Regions from separate parts of the Vibrio sp. 1978 genome, predicted to be linked through region 1. Evidence: predicted binding sites of a transcription regulator. Region 1 holds the regulator's gene; the other holds the start of a gene.
What was found. Region 1 encodes MetJ, which represses methionine synthesis genes. Its sites were predicted from a motif close to TTAGACNTNTANANGTCTAA; they were not measured.
Positions count from the first base shown of each region.

Region 2: a site for MetJ is predicted at 7,321-7,340, ahead of metA (homoserine O-acetyltransferase MetA). Genes of this name have one in related genera too.

Region 1 is NZ_JAWPOP010000040.1:12,552-22,739, forward strand. Features, by position in the region: gene ppc (phosphoenolpyruvate carboxylase) at 1-1,298, shown strand, start outside; gene R8N49_RS23310 (PadR family transcriptional regulator) at 1,724-2,263, shown strand; gene metF (methylenetetrahydrofolate reductase) at 2,334-3,236, opposite strand; gene R8N49_RS23320 (bifunctional aspartate kinase/homoserine dehydrogenase II) at 3,499-5,907, opposite strand; gene R8N49_RS23325 (O-succinylhomoserine (thiol)-lyase) at 5,923-7,083, opposite strand; gene metJ (met regulon transcriptional regulator MetJ) at 7,309-7,629, shown strand; gene R8N49_RS23335 (malic enzyme-like NAD(P)-binding protein) at 7,742-9,019, opposite strand; gene bfr (bacterioferritin) at 9,226-9,702, opposite strand; gene R8N49_RS23345 ((2Fe-2S)-binding protein) at 9,796-9,984, opposite strand.
Region 2 is NZ_JAWPOP010000004.1:280,609-290,796, reverse strand. Features, by position in the region: gene R8N49_RS06510 (response regulator) at 1-1,937, opposite strand, end outside; gene R8N49_RS06505 (GGDEF domain-containing phosphodiesterase) at 2,094-4,250, opposite strand; gene R8N49_RS06500 (phosphate/phosphite/phosphonate ABC transporter substrate-binding protein) at 4,250-5,179, opposite strand; gene pilW (type IV pilus biogenesis/stability protein PilW) at 5,447-6,172, opposite strand; gene metA (homoserine O-acetyltransferase MetA) at 6,352-7,293, opposite strand; gene R8N49_RS06485 (hypothetical protein) at 7,634-8,020, shown strand; gene R8N49_RS06480 (DMT family transporter) at 8,144-8,479, shown strand; gene R8N49_RS06475 (LpxL/LpxP family Kdo(2)-lipid IV(A) lauroyl/palmitoleoyl acyltransferase) at 8,900-9,850, shown strand; partial or broken gene R8N49_RS06470 (carboxypeptidase M32) at 9,921-10,188, opposite strand, start outside.

The sequences.
Region 1 (10,188 bases):
CTGAACCCGTCAAAGAGGTTTTGGATACCTGTAAGATTGTTGCAGCACAACCGCGTGAAGCGTTTGGCGCTTACGTTATTTCAATGGCACGTACCGCCTCTGACGTACTAGCCGTTCATCTACTGCTACAAGAAGCTGGTTGCCCTTACCGCATGGATGTGTGTCCTCTGTTCGAAACGCTAGACGATTTGAACAACGCAGAATCGGTCATCAAGCAGCTTATGGGGATTGACCTTTACCGTGGTTTTATCCAAAACCACCAGATGGTCATGATTGGTTACTCTGACTCAGCGAAAGATGCAGGTGTTATGTCTGCAGGTTGGGCTCAGTATCATGCGATGGAATCGTTAGTTAAAGTGGCTGAAGAAGAAGGCGTTGAGCTAACTCTATTCCATGGTCGTGGGGGCACAGTCGGTCGCGGTGGTGCGCCTGCGCATGCTGCGCTTTTGTCGCAACCACCAAAAAGCTTGAAAGGCGGTTTACGTGTAACAGAGCAAGGCGAGATGATCCGCTTTAAACTGGGACTCCCAGATGTCGCAGTAAACAGCTTTAACCTATATGCAAGTGCGATTCTGGAAGCCAACTTGTTACCGCCACCAGAGCCAAAACAAGAATGGCGCGACTTGATGGAAGTGCTATCAGAAGTAAGCTGTGAGTCTTACCGAAATGTGGTTCGTGGCGAGCCAGATTTCGTGCCTTACTTCCGCCAAGCAACACCAGAACTCGAACTCGGCAAGTTGCCACTTGGTTCTCGTCCTGCAAAACGAAACCCTAAGGGCGGAGTAGAGAGCTTACGTGCAATCCCGTGGATCTTCTCATGGAGTCAAAACCGTTTGGTACTTCCTGCATGGCTAGGCGCAGGTGAAGCGATTCAATACTCGATCGATAAAGGCCACCAAGCATTGCTCGAAGAGATGTGCCGCGAATGGCCGTTTTTCTCTACTCGTCTCGGCATGCTAGAGATGGTGTACTCGAAGTGTAATATTGATATCTCTCGCTACTACGATGAGCGATTGGTGGATGAGTCGCTCCGTCCACTCGGTGAAAAACTTCGTGCTCAGCTTCAAGAAGACATCAAAGCGGTACTGAATGTAGAGAACAACGAAAACTTGATGCAGCATGACCCTTGGGGACTCGAGTCGATTCGCTTACGCAATATCTACGTTGAGCCATTGAATATGCTACAAGCAGAGCTACTATACCGCACGCGTCAAACCGAAGAAGCTTCTGCAAACTTGGAAGAAGCGTTGATGGTGACGATTGCTGGTATTGCTGCTGGTATGCGTAACACAGGCTAATCATTTCATTTTTAATAAAAAGCTGGGCAAATGCTCAGCTTTTTTTTATCACAGGATAATCTCACCAAAACAAAAGCAGTCAAATAAACCATAATAGACCCAAAAAACACCAAAATAAAAGAACAAAAAACCACAAGTTAACACTATTGATTATTATGTTAGTTTTTTAGGGTAATTTTGTCCTACTATTCCACTTCATGCTTATTATTTATATACTACTTGCCTGCTGAGAGCTCATAAATCCAATCATACCTGCTCCAGCCTTGATGGGACTCCCCATCTCTCTAGGTGATAAACGGCTTTAAGGTGACAGGACCAACATTGTTGGTGCTACTTATACATTAAAAAACTCAAGTGCCAGTAAGAGCGCAGCTGAAAGTATAAGTAGCTTGTTTACAAGTTTATTGACCATTTGGATTGAAGACATGTCATTACCACACGTAATCTTAACTGTTCTTAGCACTCGCGACGCAACCGGTTACGATATCACTAAAGAATTCTCTGCTAGCATCGGTTACTTCTGGAAAGCAAGCCACCAACAGGTGTACCGTGAACTCAACAAAATGGCTGAGAAAGAACTGGTTACTTGCGTATTAGAACCCCAAGAAGGCAAACCAGACCGCAAGGTTTACTCCATTACAGACGCTGGTCGCAGCGCTTTAGGAGAGTGGTTTGATCAACCAACTGCACACCCAACAGTTCGTGATGAGTTTTCAGCGAAATTGATGGCATGTGCCGTTCAACCTGCGGCTCCATTCCGTGACCAACTCGCCGAGCTAGTTGAAGAGTCTCGCAAACTGGTTTCTCACTACAAAGAAATTGAAGCGGCTTACTACGCAACGCCGTCAACTTTAGATAAACAAGCTCGCCTAGAACGTCTAACGCTTCGCCGTAACCTTCTGTTACGTGAAACTTGGATCACTTGGGCAGAAGAAGTTCTAACTGAACTTGAAGTGATTGGTTAAACTCCTTTTGCTTTGATAAAACGAAAAAGGCTTGCCACTTGGCAAGCCTTTTATCTTTTTGAAACCAGATTTACGCACCGACTACTGCGCGAGGACGAACACCCAACGTATGGCATAACGCGTAAGTCATCTCTGCACGGTTTAGTGTGTAGAAGTGAAAATCCTTAACTCCTTCACGACTCAGTACACGCACCATATCAATAGCTTGGCTAGCTCCTACAAGCTGGCGAGTCACCGGATCATCATCCAAGCCATCGAATTGTTTGCTCATCCATCCTGGTACTTTCACGTTGTTCTGTGCCGCAAAGCGAGACGCTTGCTTAAAGTTCGATACAGGCAAAATTCCTGGCACAATTTCTACGTCAATTCCTGCCGCTACACAACGGTCACGGAATCGCAGGTAAGACTCAACGTCAAAAAAGAACTGAGTAATAGCACGGTTTGCACCTGCATCTACCTTACGTTTTAGGTTCAATAAGTCAGACTGTGCGCTTTTAGCTTCAGGGTGAACCTCAGGGAATGCTGCAACGGAGATATCGAAATCGTGGCGTGATTTCAGCAGCTCAACCAAATCCGAGGCATACATATCAGGCGCACCGCCACCTGGAGGAATATCACCACGCAAAGCGACGATATTTTCAATACCATTGTTCCAATAATCATCGGCAATATTAATCAACTCTTCACGAGTCGCATCAATACAAGTGAGATGGGGAGCGGCAACCAATCCGGTTGTTGCTTTAATTTCTTTAATGATGGAGTGTGTTCTGTCACGCTCGCCGGAGTTCGCACCGTAAGTCACAGAAACAAATTTAGGTTGAAGCGTTTTAAGACGGTGCACTGAATTCCAAAGTGTTTCTTCCATCTTAGCGCTGCTTGGCGGAAAAAACTCAAACGATACATTGATGTTATCTGATAACTCAGCAATATTCTGGTTCAAGGCGTCGATATGGCCTGCGTGCGTATATCCCATCTTACTCTCCCTGCGGCACTCCGCCACGAAAACAAACCCTTAAAATCGACGTTTAGACGTCTATATGTCTACAGAATGTATTGAATACGATTTAATGTCAACCTTGTAATTATGAATTTTTCTCAAGTTAATAATGAAGATAGTTCAAGTTTCTACTTGAGCATCATCTCGCCATTTTGCACGGGTTATGACTTCAGTATGGCACTGATAGGGGAATAAAAAACCCTGGATTAATTCCAGGGTTTTTAGGTCAATCGCAACTTTAAAATAAACCAGCCAATCGGTTGAGGTCGGATTGAATAGCGCCGGCTGTCACTTCTCTGCCTGCGCCTGGTCCTCGAATGACCAGAGGGTTATCTTTGTACCACTTGCTCTCTATGGCAAAAATGTTATCGCATGGCAATAAGTTGGCGAGCGCGTGCTCACGAGATAACGCTTCGACTCCCACCGTTGCTTTACCATTTTTTTCTAAACGCGCCACATAGCGAAGCACTTGATCGTTTCTCTGTGCTTTTGTCAGACGCTCTTGAAGTATTTCACTCAACAACGCTCCATTATCGAAGAAATCATCTAAGCTCAGTTCTCTTAATTCTTCTGGCACCAAAGACTCAACTTTAACGCTGTCTGGTTCTATATCTAGGCCCGATTCTCGAGCCAAGATGACTAACTTACGCATTACATCGGAGCCATCTAAATCAGAACGAGGGTCAGGTTCGGTTAACCCTTGCTGCCAAGCAAGATCGACTAAATCATTAAATGGCACAGAACCATCAAACTGTTGGAACAGCCATGATAGCGTCCCCGAGAAAATACCCGATAGAGCGACGATTTCATCCCCACTTTCACGAAGATCTCGCACGGTATGGTTTATCGGTAACCCAGCACCAACCGTTGCGTTGTATAGCCAATGACGACCAATTTTAGCGAATGCATCTTGAACCTGATGGTAGTACTGACTATCTGCGGAACCGGCCACTTTGTTGGCGGAAATCAAATGAATGCCTTGCTGTGCGATTTCTACGTAGCGCTGAGCCAAATCTTTACTCGCGGTAACATCAAGCACGACGGCTTCATCGTAGCTTTTAAGCGCTCCCAAACGTGCCAGCCAATCCCCATTGTTTGCTATGCTTTCATCATCAAATCGTTCAGCAACACTCACCGCCTCAATACCTTGCTCATCGAACCAATAGGTTTGGCTATCCACAACCGCGACAAGATCAAAGCTCATACCATGACGTTTTTCGAGCTCACTTTTTTGCGTCGCAAATAAATTTAACCAACTAGAACCAATATTACCCTTGCCACATAAAGCCACTGCCACGCGTTTTTGCGCTTGGAACAACTGGCTATGAATCGTTTGAACCAACGCCTCGGTATCAGTACGGCGCAAAACAGCGACTAGGCTCAGCCCTGAGTCTGTTTCAGAGATAAATTCTACCGGAGAGTGCTTTAGCTTCTGATAAAAGCCAAAGCAATGATTGGCGTTTTTCGTAACGCCTGCACCTACCGCAGCTAAGAGCGAGTAACCTTCTTTTAGCTTAATTTCTGCCTCTACCGCAAGCTCTTGCAAGTGTTTCAATGCACCACCGGCGATTTCTGCGGTGTAAGCCAAGCGTAGCGTATGCTGATCGGATTGAGCTTCAAATGCCAATGGCTCTAATTGCGCGCGCTGCAACGCTTGTAATACATCACTCTGTGTTTTTTCGAAGTCGTGCCCATGCATGAAAGACAACTGCACCAATAAAACATCATCCAATGAAGTAATAATTTTAGCGCCACGACCAGATGCCAATACACGCTCAATACGAGTAGAACCCGACTCTGGCAGATAGCTACACTTGAGATTAAGGTCCATGGTACTTTGCGCCACAGGCTGAAGCGTACGACTGTGTAGCACTGGGGCAGCTAAGCGAGCAAGTTCACTGGCTTCATCCAATCGAAGTAACGGTAATAAACAAGCGTCAGACACCAAACGTGGATCAGCACTATAGACACCAGCAACATCACTCCAAATCGTGACAGTACTGACTTCAGCAAGCGCGCCTATGACCGTTGCAGAATAGTCAGAGCCGTTACGACCAAGTAGGATGGTTTCTCCTGCCTCGTTCTGAGCCATAAAGCCAGTAATTACCACACGTTTATGGTTATGCTGCGCGAGGATCTCTTTAATTAAAGGGTGTGAACGAGCGCGATCAACCTCTGGTTGAGTTCCCGCTTCTGCACGTAAAAACGCTCGTGCATCTTGTGCAACCGCAGGGATAGAACGTTGAGATAATAACGCGGCCAATAGGCGAGCAGACCATACTTCTCCGTGCCCCAGTACCGCGGCTTTTTGCGCATTAGTGAGTGGTGCAGTCAGCTCCGAGAGAGTACTGAACTCATCATGTAATAAAGCTAACAGCTCTTCTTTTGCTTCACTCTCCAACAAGCTTTCTATTAGCTCAGTTTGAAACTGTCTTAAGCTTTGAAGCGCTTCATGCGCAATTCGGCCATCTTTATTTAACCCTTCCAAAAACTCAATCAAGCGGTTAGTGGTTTTTCCTGCGGCTGAGACGACCACAAGATCATTTTCTGTCGAATACTCCTTGAGAATACCCACAACGCGTAAGTAGCATTCTGGGTTTGCTAAGCTACTGCCACCAAACTTATGCAGCTGACGTTGTACAGTCATTGTTATCGTCTCCTATTACTGGGTAGCTTTAGCGAACGCTTGTTCTAAATCTGTGATGAGGTCTTGTGCATCTTCCAAACCGACAGACAAACGCAATAGTTGATGAGAGACCCCAGCCTCCGCCAGCGCCTCCTCACCCATTGCACGGTGCGTCATGGATGCTGGGTGGCAAATCAAACTTTCTACACCACCTAATGATTCAGCTAATGAAAACAGTTGGAGCTCTTTCACAAACACCTTTAACTGCTCAAACGAACCAGCAAACTCAAAACTCAACATAGAGCCAAAGCCCGTTTGCTGCTTTTTAGCGATGTCATGACCTGGATGTTCCGGCAGGCTTGGATGATAGATAGTTTTAACTAACGCTTGTTTCTGTAGGTAAGCCAGTACCTGCTGTGAGCTCTCTTCATGTACTTTCATACGAGCACCAAGCGTACGAATACCTCGCAGTGTCATGTAACTATCGAAAGGTGTGCCCGTTGCACCAATACAATTGCCCCACCATGCAAGCTCTTCTGCATGCGCTTCTGTGTTGGTGATGATTACCCCACCAATTACGTCCGAATGACCGTTGATGTACTTTGTTGTGGAGTGGATAACAAAATCCGCACCTAGCTCTAAAGGTTTTTGGTACACGGGTGTCAAAAAGGTATTGTCCACCGCAACTAACGCGCCGACTTGTTTCGCTTTTTCACAAGTAGCTGCAATATCCACTACGCGAACCAGAGGGTTTGACGGAGTTTCTAGCAAAATGAGTTTTGGTTTTTGTGCCAATGCAGCATCTAAAGCCTGTTCGTCTGATTGATCGACAAACTGAACCTTAAAATCGCCTTTGTTAGCTCGGGTATTAAAAAGACGATAGGTACCACCATAACAATCGTGAGGAGCAATAATGAGATCATCTGGGCCGAGAAAAGCGGAAACCCATAAATTTAATGCCGACGTACCGCAGTTAGTAACAACCGCTCCTTTTCCAGACTCAAGTTCAGATAGCGCACTTTCCAACAGTCCGCGGTTTGGATTACCAGATCGTGTGTAATCATACTTGGGCACTTCACCAAAAGCAGGAAAACCATAGTTAGTGGAAAGATAAATAGGTGGAACGACAGCATGATATTGGCTGTCTGATTCAATACCAGTGCGTACTGCAATGGTCGCAGGTTTGCGAGTGCTCATGGGTGTATCCTTTCACGGGTAATGACTTCTAAATAGGAATGCGCTATATCTAATGAGTAACATAAAGTGATCAACACGCTTCCTTTGCTGTTATGTTCACTTTACTCGTCAAAAAATGAGACGTCAACACTTCTAGACGTCTATATGTCTTTGCTTATGGCGGTAAATGCAGCTAAAATCAGCACCTAAATTATTTTTAACCGATTACATAAATGAAGGTGTGCAATGGCTGACTGGAATGGCGAATACATTAGCCCATATGCAGAGCACGGCAAAAAAAGCGAACAAGTAAAAAAAATTACCGTCTCTATCCCGCTAAAAGTTTTAAAGGTGCTAACTGATGAGCGTACTCGCCGTCAGATCAATAACTTACGCCATGCAACCAATAGTGAATTGCTATGCGAGGCATTTTTGCACGCGTACACAGGTCAGCCACTTCCGACAGATGAAGACCTTCGTAAAGACCGTCCTGATGATATTCCAACAGAAGTAAAAGCGCTGATGACGGAAATGGGCATCGAATTTGAGTCATTCGACGAAGAATAAAAAAGCCTGATAAGAGGTTTCAGGTAATAACTCTTGCCTCGAGCCAAATGAATGACATAAAAAATGGGACGCAATAGCGTCCCATTTTTGTGTATCACATCTGAAAGATATATTACTCTGCCATGTAGTTTTCAGGCATCTCGATACGAGCTACACCTGAATTAACCGCCGCCTGAGCAACCGCTTTTGCAACACGTGGTAGCAAACGTGAATCCATTGGTTTTGGAATAATATAGTCCGCACCAAACTCTAGCTTATCAACACCGGCAGCCTTCAATACGGCTTCAGGTACAGGCTCTTTTGCTAGCTCGCGAATCGCCTCAACGGCTGCAAGTTTCATTTCATCATTGATTTCACTTGCACGCACATCAAGAGCACCACGGAAAATGAATGGGAAACACAATACGTTGTTAACTTGGTTAGGATAATCACTACGGCCAGTACCCATGATCAAGTCATCACGAACTGCGTGAGCAAGTTCCGGCTTGATTTCAGGATCCGGGTTAGAACATGCGAATACGATTGGCTTATCAGCCATCAACTTCAACGCTTCCGCTGGCAACAGGTTTGGACCAGATACACCTAGGAACAGATCTGCACCTTCAATTACGTCTTCTAGTGTGCGCTTATCTGTATTGTTCGCAAATAACTGCTTATATTCATTAAGGTCATCACGACGAGTGTGAATCACACCTTTGCGATCTAGCATGTAGATTTTTTCGCGCATTGCACCGCATTTGATCAGAAGCTCCATACACGCTACAGCGGCAGCGCCAGCGCCAAGACAAACAATTGTTGAATCTTCAAGTTTCTTACCTTGAAGTTCGATTGCATTCAGCATACCCGCTGCCGTTACAATAGCAGTACCATGTTGATCATCGTGGAATACTGGTACATCACAACGCTCAATCAGACGCTTTTCAATCTCAAAACAGTCTGGTGCTTTAATATCTTCAAGGTTGATACCGCCAAAAGTGTCTGCAATGCTCGCAACAGTATCAACAAATTCATCGATCGTGCGGTGCTTAACTTCAATATCAATAGAGTCAAGACCTGCGAAACGCTTAAACAGTAACGCTTTACCTTCCATCACTGGCTTAGATGCAAGTGGACCTAGGTTACCTAGACCTAGAATAGCGGTACCGTTAGAAATAACAGCAACCATGTTCCCTTTTGCAGTGTACTTGTACACGTTATCCGGGTTTTGTGCGATTTCACGCACTGGCTCTGCAACACCAGGGCTGTAAGCAAGGGCAAGATCACCCGCCGTTTCCGCAGGCTTTGTAAGTTCGACAGCAATCTTTCCTGGAGTTGGATAAGCATGGTAATCCAATGCTTTTTGGCGATGTTCTTCTTCTGGAGTGGCTGCTTGGTGGTTGTCTTCAGACATGGACGTTTCTCTTTTTTATTTTTAGGTAAGGGGGCATAAATTCTATCGGATAGAAATCAAACTTCATAGGCAAGATTGCGAGCAATATCCTTAAAAAGCCGATAATAAAAGAGATTAGACCAGATAACGGGGTTAAGCACCTGATTTTCGAGTCAGGTGCTCTTTCTTCTTACTATTATTGGAGTATGCAAACTCAGAAAGTATCGTTACTCTTCGTCCACGTATTGCGCTTGGAGATAATTCTCAATACCAGACATTTCAATCAAGCCAAGTTGCGTCTCTAGCCAATCAACATGTTCTTCTTCATCTTCAAGAATATCTTGGAAGAGATCTCGAGACACATAATCTCGAATGTCTTCAGCGTAGGCAATCGCATCTTTTAAATCTGGAATAGCCGCCATTTCAAGCTTTAAGTCACACTCGAGCATTTCCTTGGTATCTTCACCAATCATCAACTTACCTAAATCTTGTAGGTTCGGTAGGCCTTCAAGGAACAAAATACGCTCAATTAGATGATCGGCATGCTTCATCTCATCGATAGATTCGTGATATTCCTTGTCTGCTAGGTGCTTTAAGCCCCAGTCTTTATACATTCGGGCGTGAAGAAAATACTGATTAATAGCGACGAGCTCGTTACCGAGCACTTTATTGAGATGTTGAATGATGATTGGATCGCCTTTCATGACAAAACCCTCCTCTTTGGCTTCATTTAAATGTAGAAGCAAATGAGAAGGTGTCAAAATGTAAGGCAAATAATTACTGCATACTTACAGCAATTAGCTGGCTTGTTTAAATTCCGTGTAACTAGTTTCCGCTAAAATTTCCTTGGCCTGTCTGATGCACTTACCACATTGGCTGCCCAATGCCGTGCACTTTTTGATTCCTTTAATATCTGTTACGCCTTCATCTATCGCCAACTTCCTAATTTTTTTGTCGGAGACACCATGGCAAAGACAAACGTACATACTCAAAAAACCTATAAAACTAATCTGTGACAAACAATATAAACAAGAATAGTTCTTGTTACCAGTCGCATTATGGTGTCCGCTCAGAATATTTGGTTATAAAGATTTTACCGCTGCAGGAAAAGATCAAAGGGTTAAGAGGGGTGAGTAAAAGCGTTAAGAAACAAAGCCGGTAAAACTCTGTTTTTAAATCGAAAAAGTGAC
Region 2 (10,188 bases), on a different contig from region 1:
ATCCATATATCGTTGTGATTCAGAGCGTGATAAGCGTTAAACTCTTGCGTCACAACAGGAGCAGTTAGTTCAAAGAAGAAGCGACTGCCTTTACCTTTCTCGGATTCAAGTTGAATTTCTCCACCCATTAGCTCAACTAATTGCGTGCTAATGGCAAGCCCAAGTCCAGTTCCCCCAAATTGTCGGGTAGTAGAGTTATCCTCTTGGGCAAATGGAGCAAATATTTTCTTTTGCTGCTGGGCATCAATACCAATCCCAGAATCTTTAACGGAAAACTCGATGACCGCTTCACCATTTTTTATTTCGCGGGTGATGACCGATAGCTCAACACTGCCTTGTTCGGTAAATTTTACCGCGTTAGACATGAAGTTCATGACAACTTGGCGTATACGATGGTCATCCAACATTACGTGGTAAGGCGTGTTACGGCTAATGTTGACTTGCACATCGATGCCTTTTTCCTTTGCTTTCGGTGAAATGATAGAAGCAATGTCATAGATAGACTCTCGAACACAAGTTGAATGTGGGCTAATGAGCAACATCCCAGATTCAATTTTTGAGAAGTCTAGAACGTCATTAATTAAACTCAAAAGCAGTTGGGAGGAGGTTTCAATCGTGTCGACGTAATCGCGTTGTGTGGCAGTCAGGGAAGTATCGGATAAGACTTCAGAGATACCAATAACGCCATTTAGCGGCGTGCGGATCTCGTGGGACATGTTGGCCAAAAAGCTACTTTTGGCTTTACTCGCCTTAATTGCATCATCTTTTGCTTGTTCTGCATCTTCTTTAGCTTGTGTGAGCTTTAGTCTGGACAACATCCGCTCATCACTAAGCTTTTTTACCTCTCGAGCAAACTTACTCAGCTCGTCTTTACCCTTTATTAGTTGAGCAAGAGGTGAATTTTCAGTGTTACTTTGTTCATTGCTTTCGTTACTGAGAAATTTGAGGACTAGATTCAAGTTTCCAGTAACTTTTCGCACCAATCTTAGCGTTAAACTTACGACCAACAGCGTTAAAAGGCTCATCATTGCGATAAAGGTAAAGCGGTGCTGTGTCGTCGTGTTGATTGTCTTTGATATATCATCACTCAGCTGTTGTTCCATTTTGTCGTCAACACTTTGTAATAACGATAAGCGTTTGTTGAGTGCAGATAACCCCGCATCAATCTCATCCGGGGTTAATGATTTGAGTTGAGCTGGTTGCAATAAATAAGCACGAAACTCTTGGCTTTTGATAAAGACTTCACCCGTAAACGTCTCAATGAGCAGATCTACTTGTTGTTGATTGGCATTTAGCGTCACAAAACGCTCTAGAAATAGTTGTTGGTTCTGGATTAAAGATTGGATAGAAGCCTGTGTTGTGAGGTCGTACTCGTTATTTTCCTCTGAAGATCGAATCAAATATTCGCTTAATCTATGCTCTTCAGTGGACCAAAACATCAACCATTCAAGTTGCATCAAAGAAGAAAGGTGAGTGTTTGTTTCATAACTCACATTTCTAAAATAGACTTTGTCTAAGCTCATGAGGATTTCTTTGAACGTATCAGCGCGCCACTCTGCCGCATCTAACTTTTCTTCTTGATTTTGCGAAGAGAGCATCGAGAGGGTTGCTTCCTCAAAGCTTGTCAACTGGTTTAGTATCTCAGCGTTTTCACCGAATACTGGTGCAGCGGTGTCGCGTAACAATTGAGATATCTGCTGAGTTTTTAGTTGCTTATCTATTACATCAGGGTTATTCGGTAGGTGATAAAGCGAAGATACGCGGTCTATGTAGACAGAGAATAACTGTGCTTTTTGTAGTTCCTGAGCCTGGATAGAAAGGCTTTGTACATGTTTACCCGCGAGGACAAGCAACAATAAAATTGGCAGCAAAACCAACCCAAATAGCTTTTGTTTTACCGACAGGTTGTTCCAAGGAAAGGTTCCTACCACGCGCATTTCCATATCCAAGAAGTTGATATGAAAAGTGTAGTTTATTTATCTCAGATGTTAGATTTTAAGAGAAAATTCATATTAATGAGGTGGGGGAAGTGTGACCGATATTGCATTACGAGTACTAACGCGCTAAGCGGCAATAGTTAACAAAACGGCGTTCTAAGCAAAGTGATTGACGTTTTGAGCGCCACTCCCTCGTTGGTATTCAAATGCAATCAATTCCTCGGCAGGTACAGGTCTACCTAAGAAAAAACCTTGTACGATGTCACAGTGGAGAGACTCCATTCGTGTGAGTTGAGTTTGAGTTTCTACGCCTTCGGCTACTACTTTCATTCTTAGGTTGTGAGCCATGGATACAATCGCGCGAACTAATGAATCGTCTTGATCGCTTTTTCGGATTTGAGCGATAAATGAACGATCAATCTTGAGCCCGTCAAAAGCCATATGTTGTAGGTAGGCAAGGGCTGAATACCCCGTACCAAAGTCATCTAGCCAAACTTCCACTCCGATACTTTGTAGTTTTTTAAGCACATATTGAGCTTTCTCTGTATCATCAATAAAAAGTGACTCTGTCACTTCAACATGAATGGTTTGAGGGGCGACATCATGTCGTCGTAAATACTTAGAAAATAATTGACTTAAATCTTGGCGATAGATTTGTCTTGGGGACAAGTTTAGTGCGATGTGAAAATCAGTACCGAAATGTTCTGCCCACATTGCCCGCTGAGCAACTGCCGTCTCAATGATATGTTCTCCAAGCTCCAATATTAAATCACTTTGTTCTGCGATCGGGATAAACGATTCTGGACTGATATAACCTTTCTCGGGATGATTCCACCTAACCAATGCTTCGACCCCAATTAGGCGATAGGTTTTTAGATCAAATTGTGGTTGATACCACAGCTCGAATTGAGACAAGTCACGTACTGAACGACGCAGTTCTCGTTCTATGTATAAACGTTGTTTAATCGTTTCATCAAACGTGGAATCGTATATCGTCATAATGTCTTTACCGCGTCTTTTAGATTCCTGCGCCGCAAGAGAGGAAAGCTGTAAAAGAGACTCAGCGTTTGAACCAAATTCTGGATACACGGCAATTCCGAGGCTTGCCGTAATTTGAATATCGTTCTCTTCCAAACTAAAGGGAGAGAGTAGTTGGCGATGAATATCGTTCGCTTTTTCTCTAGCTTCATGATTGTCCGAGCACGGAAAGGCCAGTACAAATTCATCCGCACCTACTCGACTTACGATGGTAGAAAGGCGGTAAAGCGGCTTAAAATAACTCGGCAAACGGCCTTGAAGCTCTGAGGCAAGATGGCCTAGCAATTTATCCCCAATGTTATGTCCATAGTTATCGTTAATGTGCTTAAAGTCATCCAAGTCAATAAACACAACCGCGAGTGAGGGGGATTTGTGGTCAGTTATTTGCGTTTGAATATCAATGAGTAACTTTTCTCGGTTTGGCAGGGAAGTCAGAATATCGTGGTATGCCATGAACTCAACTCGGCTGGTGTATCGGTTCACTTTGTTTGACATTTTGTTGTACGCTGAAATAAGTTCTCCCACTTCATCTTTGCTTTGTATGTCGGTGACTGGCAGCGCTTGGGTATTTGACTCTGAAAATTGATCTTTTAGTTGCTTGAGTGGCTTAGTTAACGACCGCCCCAAAGCATAAGCGATGATGCTACCGAATAGAACGGATATCCCACTGATCGTTAGCAGCAAGTTAAACATCTTCTGTTTATCGTTTGAGGTAATCGCTTGGACTTGTTCAATGTTCTGTTCTTTCTCTTCCAGTAGGTGTATCAAGTTAAGCTCAAGATACACCGCCCCAAGAGTAATGTTTGATTGCTGAATCGGCGCTGCGATCTCCAACTGATGCTTGGAAAAGGAAACGAGAGTTCTAGATTCTTCTATTGCTTTCAAAATAAAAGGAGAGCGGTAATGAGGTTGGGCAAACATCCTTAGCTGAGTAGTGCCGTCGTGAAAGATTAGCCCTTCATTGTCAACAACATGTATTTTCGAGACATCTGGCTGGCTCAATGTTGCCTTAATTTGCTCATACGCTTGACTGATATTGTCTGTATAGAGTGGATCAAAAAGCTGTTTTGATAATAGCTCTGCATAAACCAACCCTTTTTGCTTAACGTAAGATTCTGTTTTTTCTTGAGAGTTGTTCGTGATTTGTTGAGTTAAGCTATTTGAATACGCATCGTAACCGTGCATGTATAACGCAAGATTTATCACCACAACAAACAAGACAACGAACATTGTCGAGCAAATGTATTTGGTTTCGAGTGAGAGCTTTTGAAACATCAATCCACCTTCGGTAATAAGTGAACTGACTTGCGCACTGTACTTAAGGAGGCTCGCATTTCTGGAGTAAGCGCGCTGAATTTTTTGGTGTTCTGAAACTTTTTAAGTGCGAGAGAGCCTTCGTGAGTTGTATCCATATCAAGCAGTATGGACGTGATTTTACGCTGTTGCTCTAGGCTCATGCTTGGAGAAGCGAGAATTAAATCCCTGGGTATTTCAACAGAACGAGAAAAAATCGCTAGTTTGTCTTTCATGTTTTCTGGCAAATCTTTGGGATTGTTCCAGTTGAAGTTACTGAATGCTCCTGCTGCAACTCTCTGTTTATATACCCATACAGATAGGTTGATTTCATTTGACTGAGCGAGTTGCTCATCAAGGAATAAATAACCAATACTGTCTTTGGCCGGTTTGTCATCAGGAGAGGGAAGGTATTGCAGTTTTTCTCCGTGATTCAGCAATGTAATCGCAGGTAGGTAATAGCTGCTGGTAGACGTGCGCTTTTCGAAAACAAGCGTTTTTCCGCGCAGGTCAGAAAGTGACTCAATGCCACTCTCTTTATTAGTAAAGAACACCGTATGATATTTTTGCAGGCCTTTTTTCCATCGTATAGCAAGAACTTGGCTATTAGACTCCTTTTCTAAGGTCATCGCATTAAAGGGGGTCGCCGTTGCAATTTGAACGGTGCCATTTTCAAGCGCAACCGCGAGCTGACGATAATTTTTAAATACCTTTACCACCCCTTTTGCGTAACCATATTCAGTCATATTTTCAGTTACATACTGAGTAAGGGGCGTCGCTTTTTTGATTTTGCTTTGGGCTTTATTGGACACAATGCCAAATGTGAATGTTTTCTCAATATTTTCTTGTGCACTGACAACAAAAGGTGAACTCAGCAAAGTGAGTAATAACAGAGTGCAGGCAGGTTTCATCCGGCTTCAACTTCCTTCTGGTGCATGTCAGTAATATTTAGTATTTATCAATGTGCCGAAATCAATCTTAAAAACAGTATGATGTACAAATTTCGTTGTGTGCGCACTTTTTATAATGTGACTTGGTCACTTATTCCGTTCAAATAGTACCGAATTTGACGTTTATGTACAGGATGAATGTATCACCGTGAGTCTGAATTCACTGGATTCTTGGTCAAGCGCTGTATTGGCTGTGAGCTAATGCGCCTTATGTATCGCTATTTTGTACTAAGAAAATTTTTCCAATTGTTTTTGATACTTTTTCTCGAGAGCTTCATTGCCTGCTGCACGTTCAAGTTGAATCATGAGTTGCAAAGAGGGCTTCTTCACGCCATACATTTGATTGAATCTCATTAATCGAATTCTAGCTTCAGTATAATCACCGCTATCAATTTCTATTTTAGCGAGTTGCAAAATCGATTTTGGTCTATGAGGGTCATGATCGATAGCTCTAGTAAAGTAGTATCTCGCTTTGTCTTTATCTTGTGATTTTAGCGCACAAAAAGCTGCATTCTCATAGCTTGCTGGAATAAGGTAGTAATAAGGCTGCTCAATGGCTCGATTAAACATCTGATCGGCTTTTTCGAAGTCACCTCGCTTGCAAAGAAAAGTACCGTAGTTATTGAGCACATTTCCGTTTTTAGTGTGTTGGCGTAGAGAGCGTTTATACATCTGTTCGGCTTTAATATCTTCACCAACCGTTTCGTAGTAGTGAGCCATAGATAATTGCGCGCGATAGTATTGAGGTGCGTGGTTTAAGGCTTGTTGTAAGTTATCATGCGCGCGAATCATGTTACCGCCGTCTAAATAACCTAAGCCAAGTGCGATACGTGATTCTGCCATTGCCACAGGATCGGCTTTAACGACAGGGCTTCCATCTTCTTTCACCGTCACGCAACCCACGAGTGCAAACTGAGACAATAATATTAGTGCACCGAGCTTTGCTGTTTTCATTCTTTATCCCTACATCCCTGAATCTTTCTGCATGATATGAATTACTTAGCAAAAACCTATTGAGGAAAAAACACTATGCGATCAGGTTTGCAAACTGTTATGAAAAAGCCGCCATATGGCGGCTTGGTTCACATATTACATTTCGGTAATGATGAGTGCTTTGTTTGCTTATTTTGAAGCTAATCGTCTTTAGTGAAAGCATCTTCACTGAAGTGATCGAGATCGTACGGTGTTTGCTGATAAACACAGTAGTTCAGCCAGTTTAAAAAGAGGAGGTGTCCATGGCTTCTCCAGCTTGCAATTGGTGGGTTATCTGGGTTGTTGTTTGGGTAATAGTTGACAGGAATAGCGGGCTCCATACCTTCGCTTAAATCTCGGATATATTCATTATGTAAGGTGTGAGAATCATACTCAGGGTGTCCTGTGACAAAGACATTGCGTTTGTCTTTTGTGGTGGCCAAGTACACACCTGCGACATCCGATGTCGCTAAAATGTCTAAGTCAGTATGCTCTTCTAGAAAGTGAGGCGAAAAATCTGCGTAACGCGAGTGAGGAGCCAAAAACGTGTCATCAAATCCGCGTAAGATAGGGTGAAACTGATGATGGATTTGATGATGATACACGCCTGAAAGTTTTTCTTTACGCGTTTTTTTAGGTAGATCGTAGAGTAGCTTTAACCCTGCTTGCGCAGCCCAGCAAACATAAAGAGTGGATGTCACATGATCTTTTGCCCACTCCATGATGGTTTTGAGATGATCCCAATAAATGACATCTTCAAATTGCACCAAACCTAATGGAGCCCCAGTAATGATCATGCCATCGAAGTTTTTATCTCGCACCATTTCAAATTGGCGATAAAACGTGTCTAAATGTTCAGTTGGCGTATTTTTACTCGGGCGGTTATCAATGCGCAGTAATTCGACGTTAACCTGTAGTGGGCTGTTTGAGAGTAGACGCAGAAACTGAGTTTCAGTCTCTATTTTTTTTGGCATCAGATTAAGGATCAGCACTCTTAAAGGACGTATTTCCTGACTCGCTGCACGCGTTTCACTCATCACGAAGATGTTTTCTGTCCTTAATACATCGGTAGCTGGTAATTGATCTGGAATTCTAATTGGCACGACTTTCTCTCCCTAAGTATAGTCAATCTAGACGTCTATACTTCTAAAGCTAACTTAATTAAGTTTAGATGTCGATACGAAATCCGACTTTTCAATCTACTCTTTACATTATGGTAAACCGTACTCGGGGTTGTCACACAATTGTGACTAAAGCAGAGTTTCTGATGAGATAGGTTTGAAACGCAGTGTGTACTATTTGCTGGTAATTATGCGATCACGTTAATATGTGAAGGTGACTTCGTAGTAAGGAAGTCTCAAATTAATGAGCCATACTAAAAACAATCAGCTCACCATTTTGCATTAATGTGCATATTTGGAAACATCGTCAGTGGAGGACATTATGTTCGGTATTTTCAAGAGAAAGACAAAGATTCAGGGCATCGCTCAAGAAGTTCCTTGCGTGCTACTGCATTCGTTTGGTGATAAAGACATTTATACGCCGGAAGAGATTGATCAAGCTCTTCAAAAGCTGGGTTATGATAAGAGCAAGGATATCAGTCATTATCAGTATGCGTATGGAATGTTTGCCGATGAAGCCTCTTACGAGCTCCTAGAACTAACGGATGAGCTAGGTAATTATGGTCATTTCCAACGTGAAGTAGGTAAGATGCTACTCAATACACCTGAGCCGATTGATATGCATATCTACTTTGAAATTTCTCGTCAGCACCAAAACGTCAGCCTTTCACCTGGTCATCAAAAAGTAAGCGAAAGTGATGGTGTGTAAACATCGTTAGTGGTATTCCATCGTGAGATGAGTTGGGTATAATGCGCGGCCTAATTATCCGGACATGTTGTCGGTTACATTTCTGTTGAGCGTTAATGCCTTATGTTCAAAATGCTTGTCTCTATGCCACCAATGTTGGCGCTGTCGATAGCGATTGTATGTGAAGTGATTGCCACTTCTTATATTCCCAAAACAGAGCAATTTACGAAAGTAATGCCGAGCACAGTCGTTTTGATTGGTTACGGCATCGCTTTCTTCTTGCTTTCCGTCACAGTGCAAACAATGCCTGTTGGGGTTGTTTATGCCATATGGAGTGGTGCTGGGATCGTTTTGGTTGCGACGGTTGGTTACTTTGTTTACGGACAGCGTCTAGACTTACCAGCCCTAGTTGGTGTTGGGTTTATCATCGCTGGTGTGTTGATCGTAAATTTATTATCCAAAACAGTAGGGCACGAATAACGCCACTCTACTTGTTAAGTGAATAAGAAGCCGCAGCGAGAAATTGCTGCGGCTTTTTAGTGCAAATTCAATCGCTAATGGCGAGTATTGATATGACGTCTTATTGTTGTATTCATAACGGTCGCATTATGTGATTGAAAAATAGACATTATTTAGCGCATTGAAAATACAAAGTTATGTTTCTTCAAACTTTAGGAAAGGGCAGTAGATAAATCACTCCGATAGATGTTAACGTGGCGACTCATCTTTACTGCTTTTTCATTCCCTACATATTTCTGCAAAGTTCTTATTGTGTAGTGTGTCGAAGAACCATAGAATCCGCGCGCTTTAATTTATGTTATTAGCGTTATCAATGATAAAAGTGCAGTCCATTATCATTGTTTTTATCACTTATAGATGGGCACATCTGACAATACTTACATGAACAAATACAAAAAGCCTGCATTCAAGGCCGAATTTCTTTTGCCTCGTTACTGGGGAACGTTAATTATCATTAGCGTGATGTACTTACTTAGCCTCCTTCCTTTTAAAGTTCAACTAGCTTTGGGACGCAACATTGGTCGTTTAGCTATGCGATTCATGAGAAAACGTCAAGTTACGATCAGACGCAATCTTGAGCTTTGCTTCCCTCATATGGAAAAATGCCAACGCGAAGCAATTCTAAAAGACAACATCGACAATACTGGCATCGCACTTTTTGAGACCGCAATGGCATGGTTTTGGTCAGATAAACGGGTAAACAAACACGTCACGATAAAAGGCATGGAGCATCTAGAGGCTTTAGAGAAGTCAGGCAAAGGTGCATTAATGTTGGCCGTACACTCAATGAATCTAGAGTTAGGTGCTCGAGCTTTTGGCATTAAAAAGTCTGGAACCGGTGTTTATCGCCCAAACAATAATCCGTGCTTTGATTATTTTCAGTATAAGGGACGCTCTCGCTCTAATCGTACACTGATTGATCGTAAAAACGTCAAAGCCATGCTTGAAGCACTTAAAGCGGGTGAGCGGGTTTGGTATGCACCGGACCACGATTATGGTAACCGACGCTCGACATTTGCACCGTTATTTGCCGTTAAAAATGCTTGTACTACGACAGGTACAAGTTTGTTGGTTGATTCTACAGATTGCGCCATTGTGCCTTTTACGATGGTAAGAGGAAAAGACGGACACTATACCCTAACCATTAGTGCGCCCGTCGAAGGTTTCCCGAAAGAGGATCATCAACGCGCCGCCGCATTCGTGAATCAAATAGTTGAAACATCAATCATGGCAAGTCCGAGCCAGTATATGTGGCTTCATCGTCGGTTTAAAACTAGACCAGAGGGTGAGGACTGTTTGTACAAGCCTAGGCTCATCCCTAGCTTGGCATAACACATAGAGAGCCTACAAAAAGCCCAAGGAACATACGAACCTTGGGCTTTTACTTTCTATTCTTTTCGCTTTATAAGTAGCGATCTTTTAGGTGAGCTTGAAAGTGTTTAGCATTCAGTGTTTCACCCGTGGCTTGTTTTACCAACTCATCAGTGGTGAATAAGCTACCTTTACTCCAGATGTTTTCCGAGAGCCAATTGAATATCGGAGCTAAGTCGCCAGAACGAATAACCGCATCTACATCGACGGTTTGTTTCATTGCTGCCATAAATTGTGCAGCGTACATCGCACCGAGCGTGTAGGACGGGAAATAGCCAAAACTTCCGTCCGTCCAATGT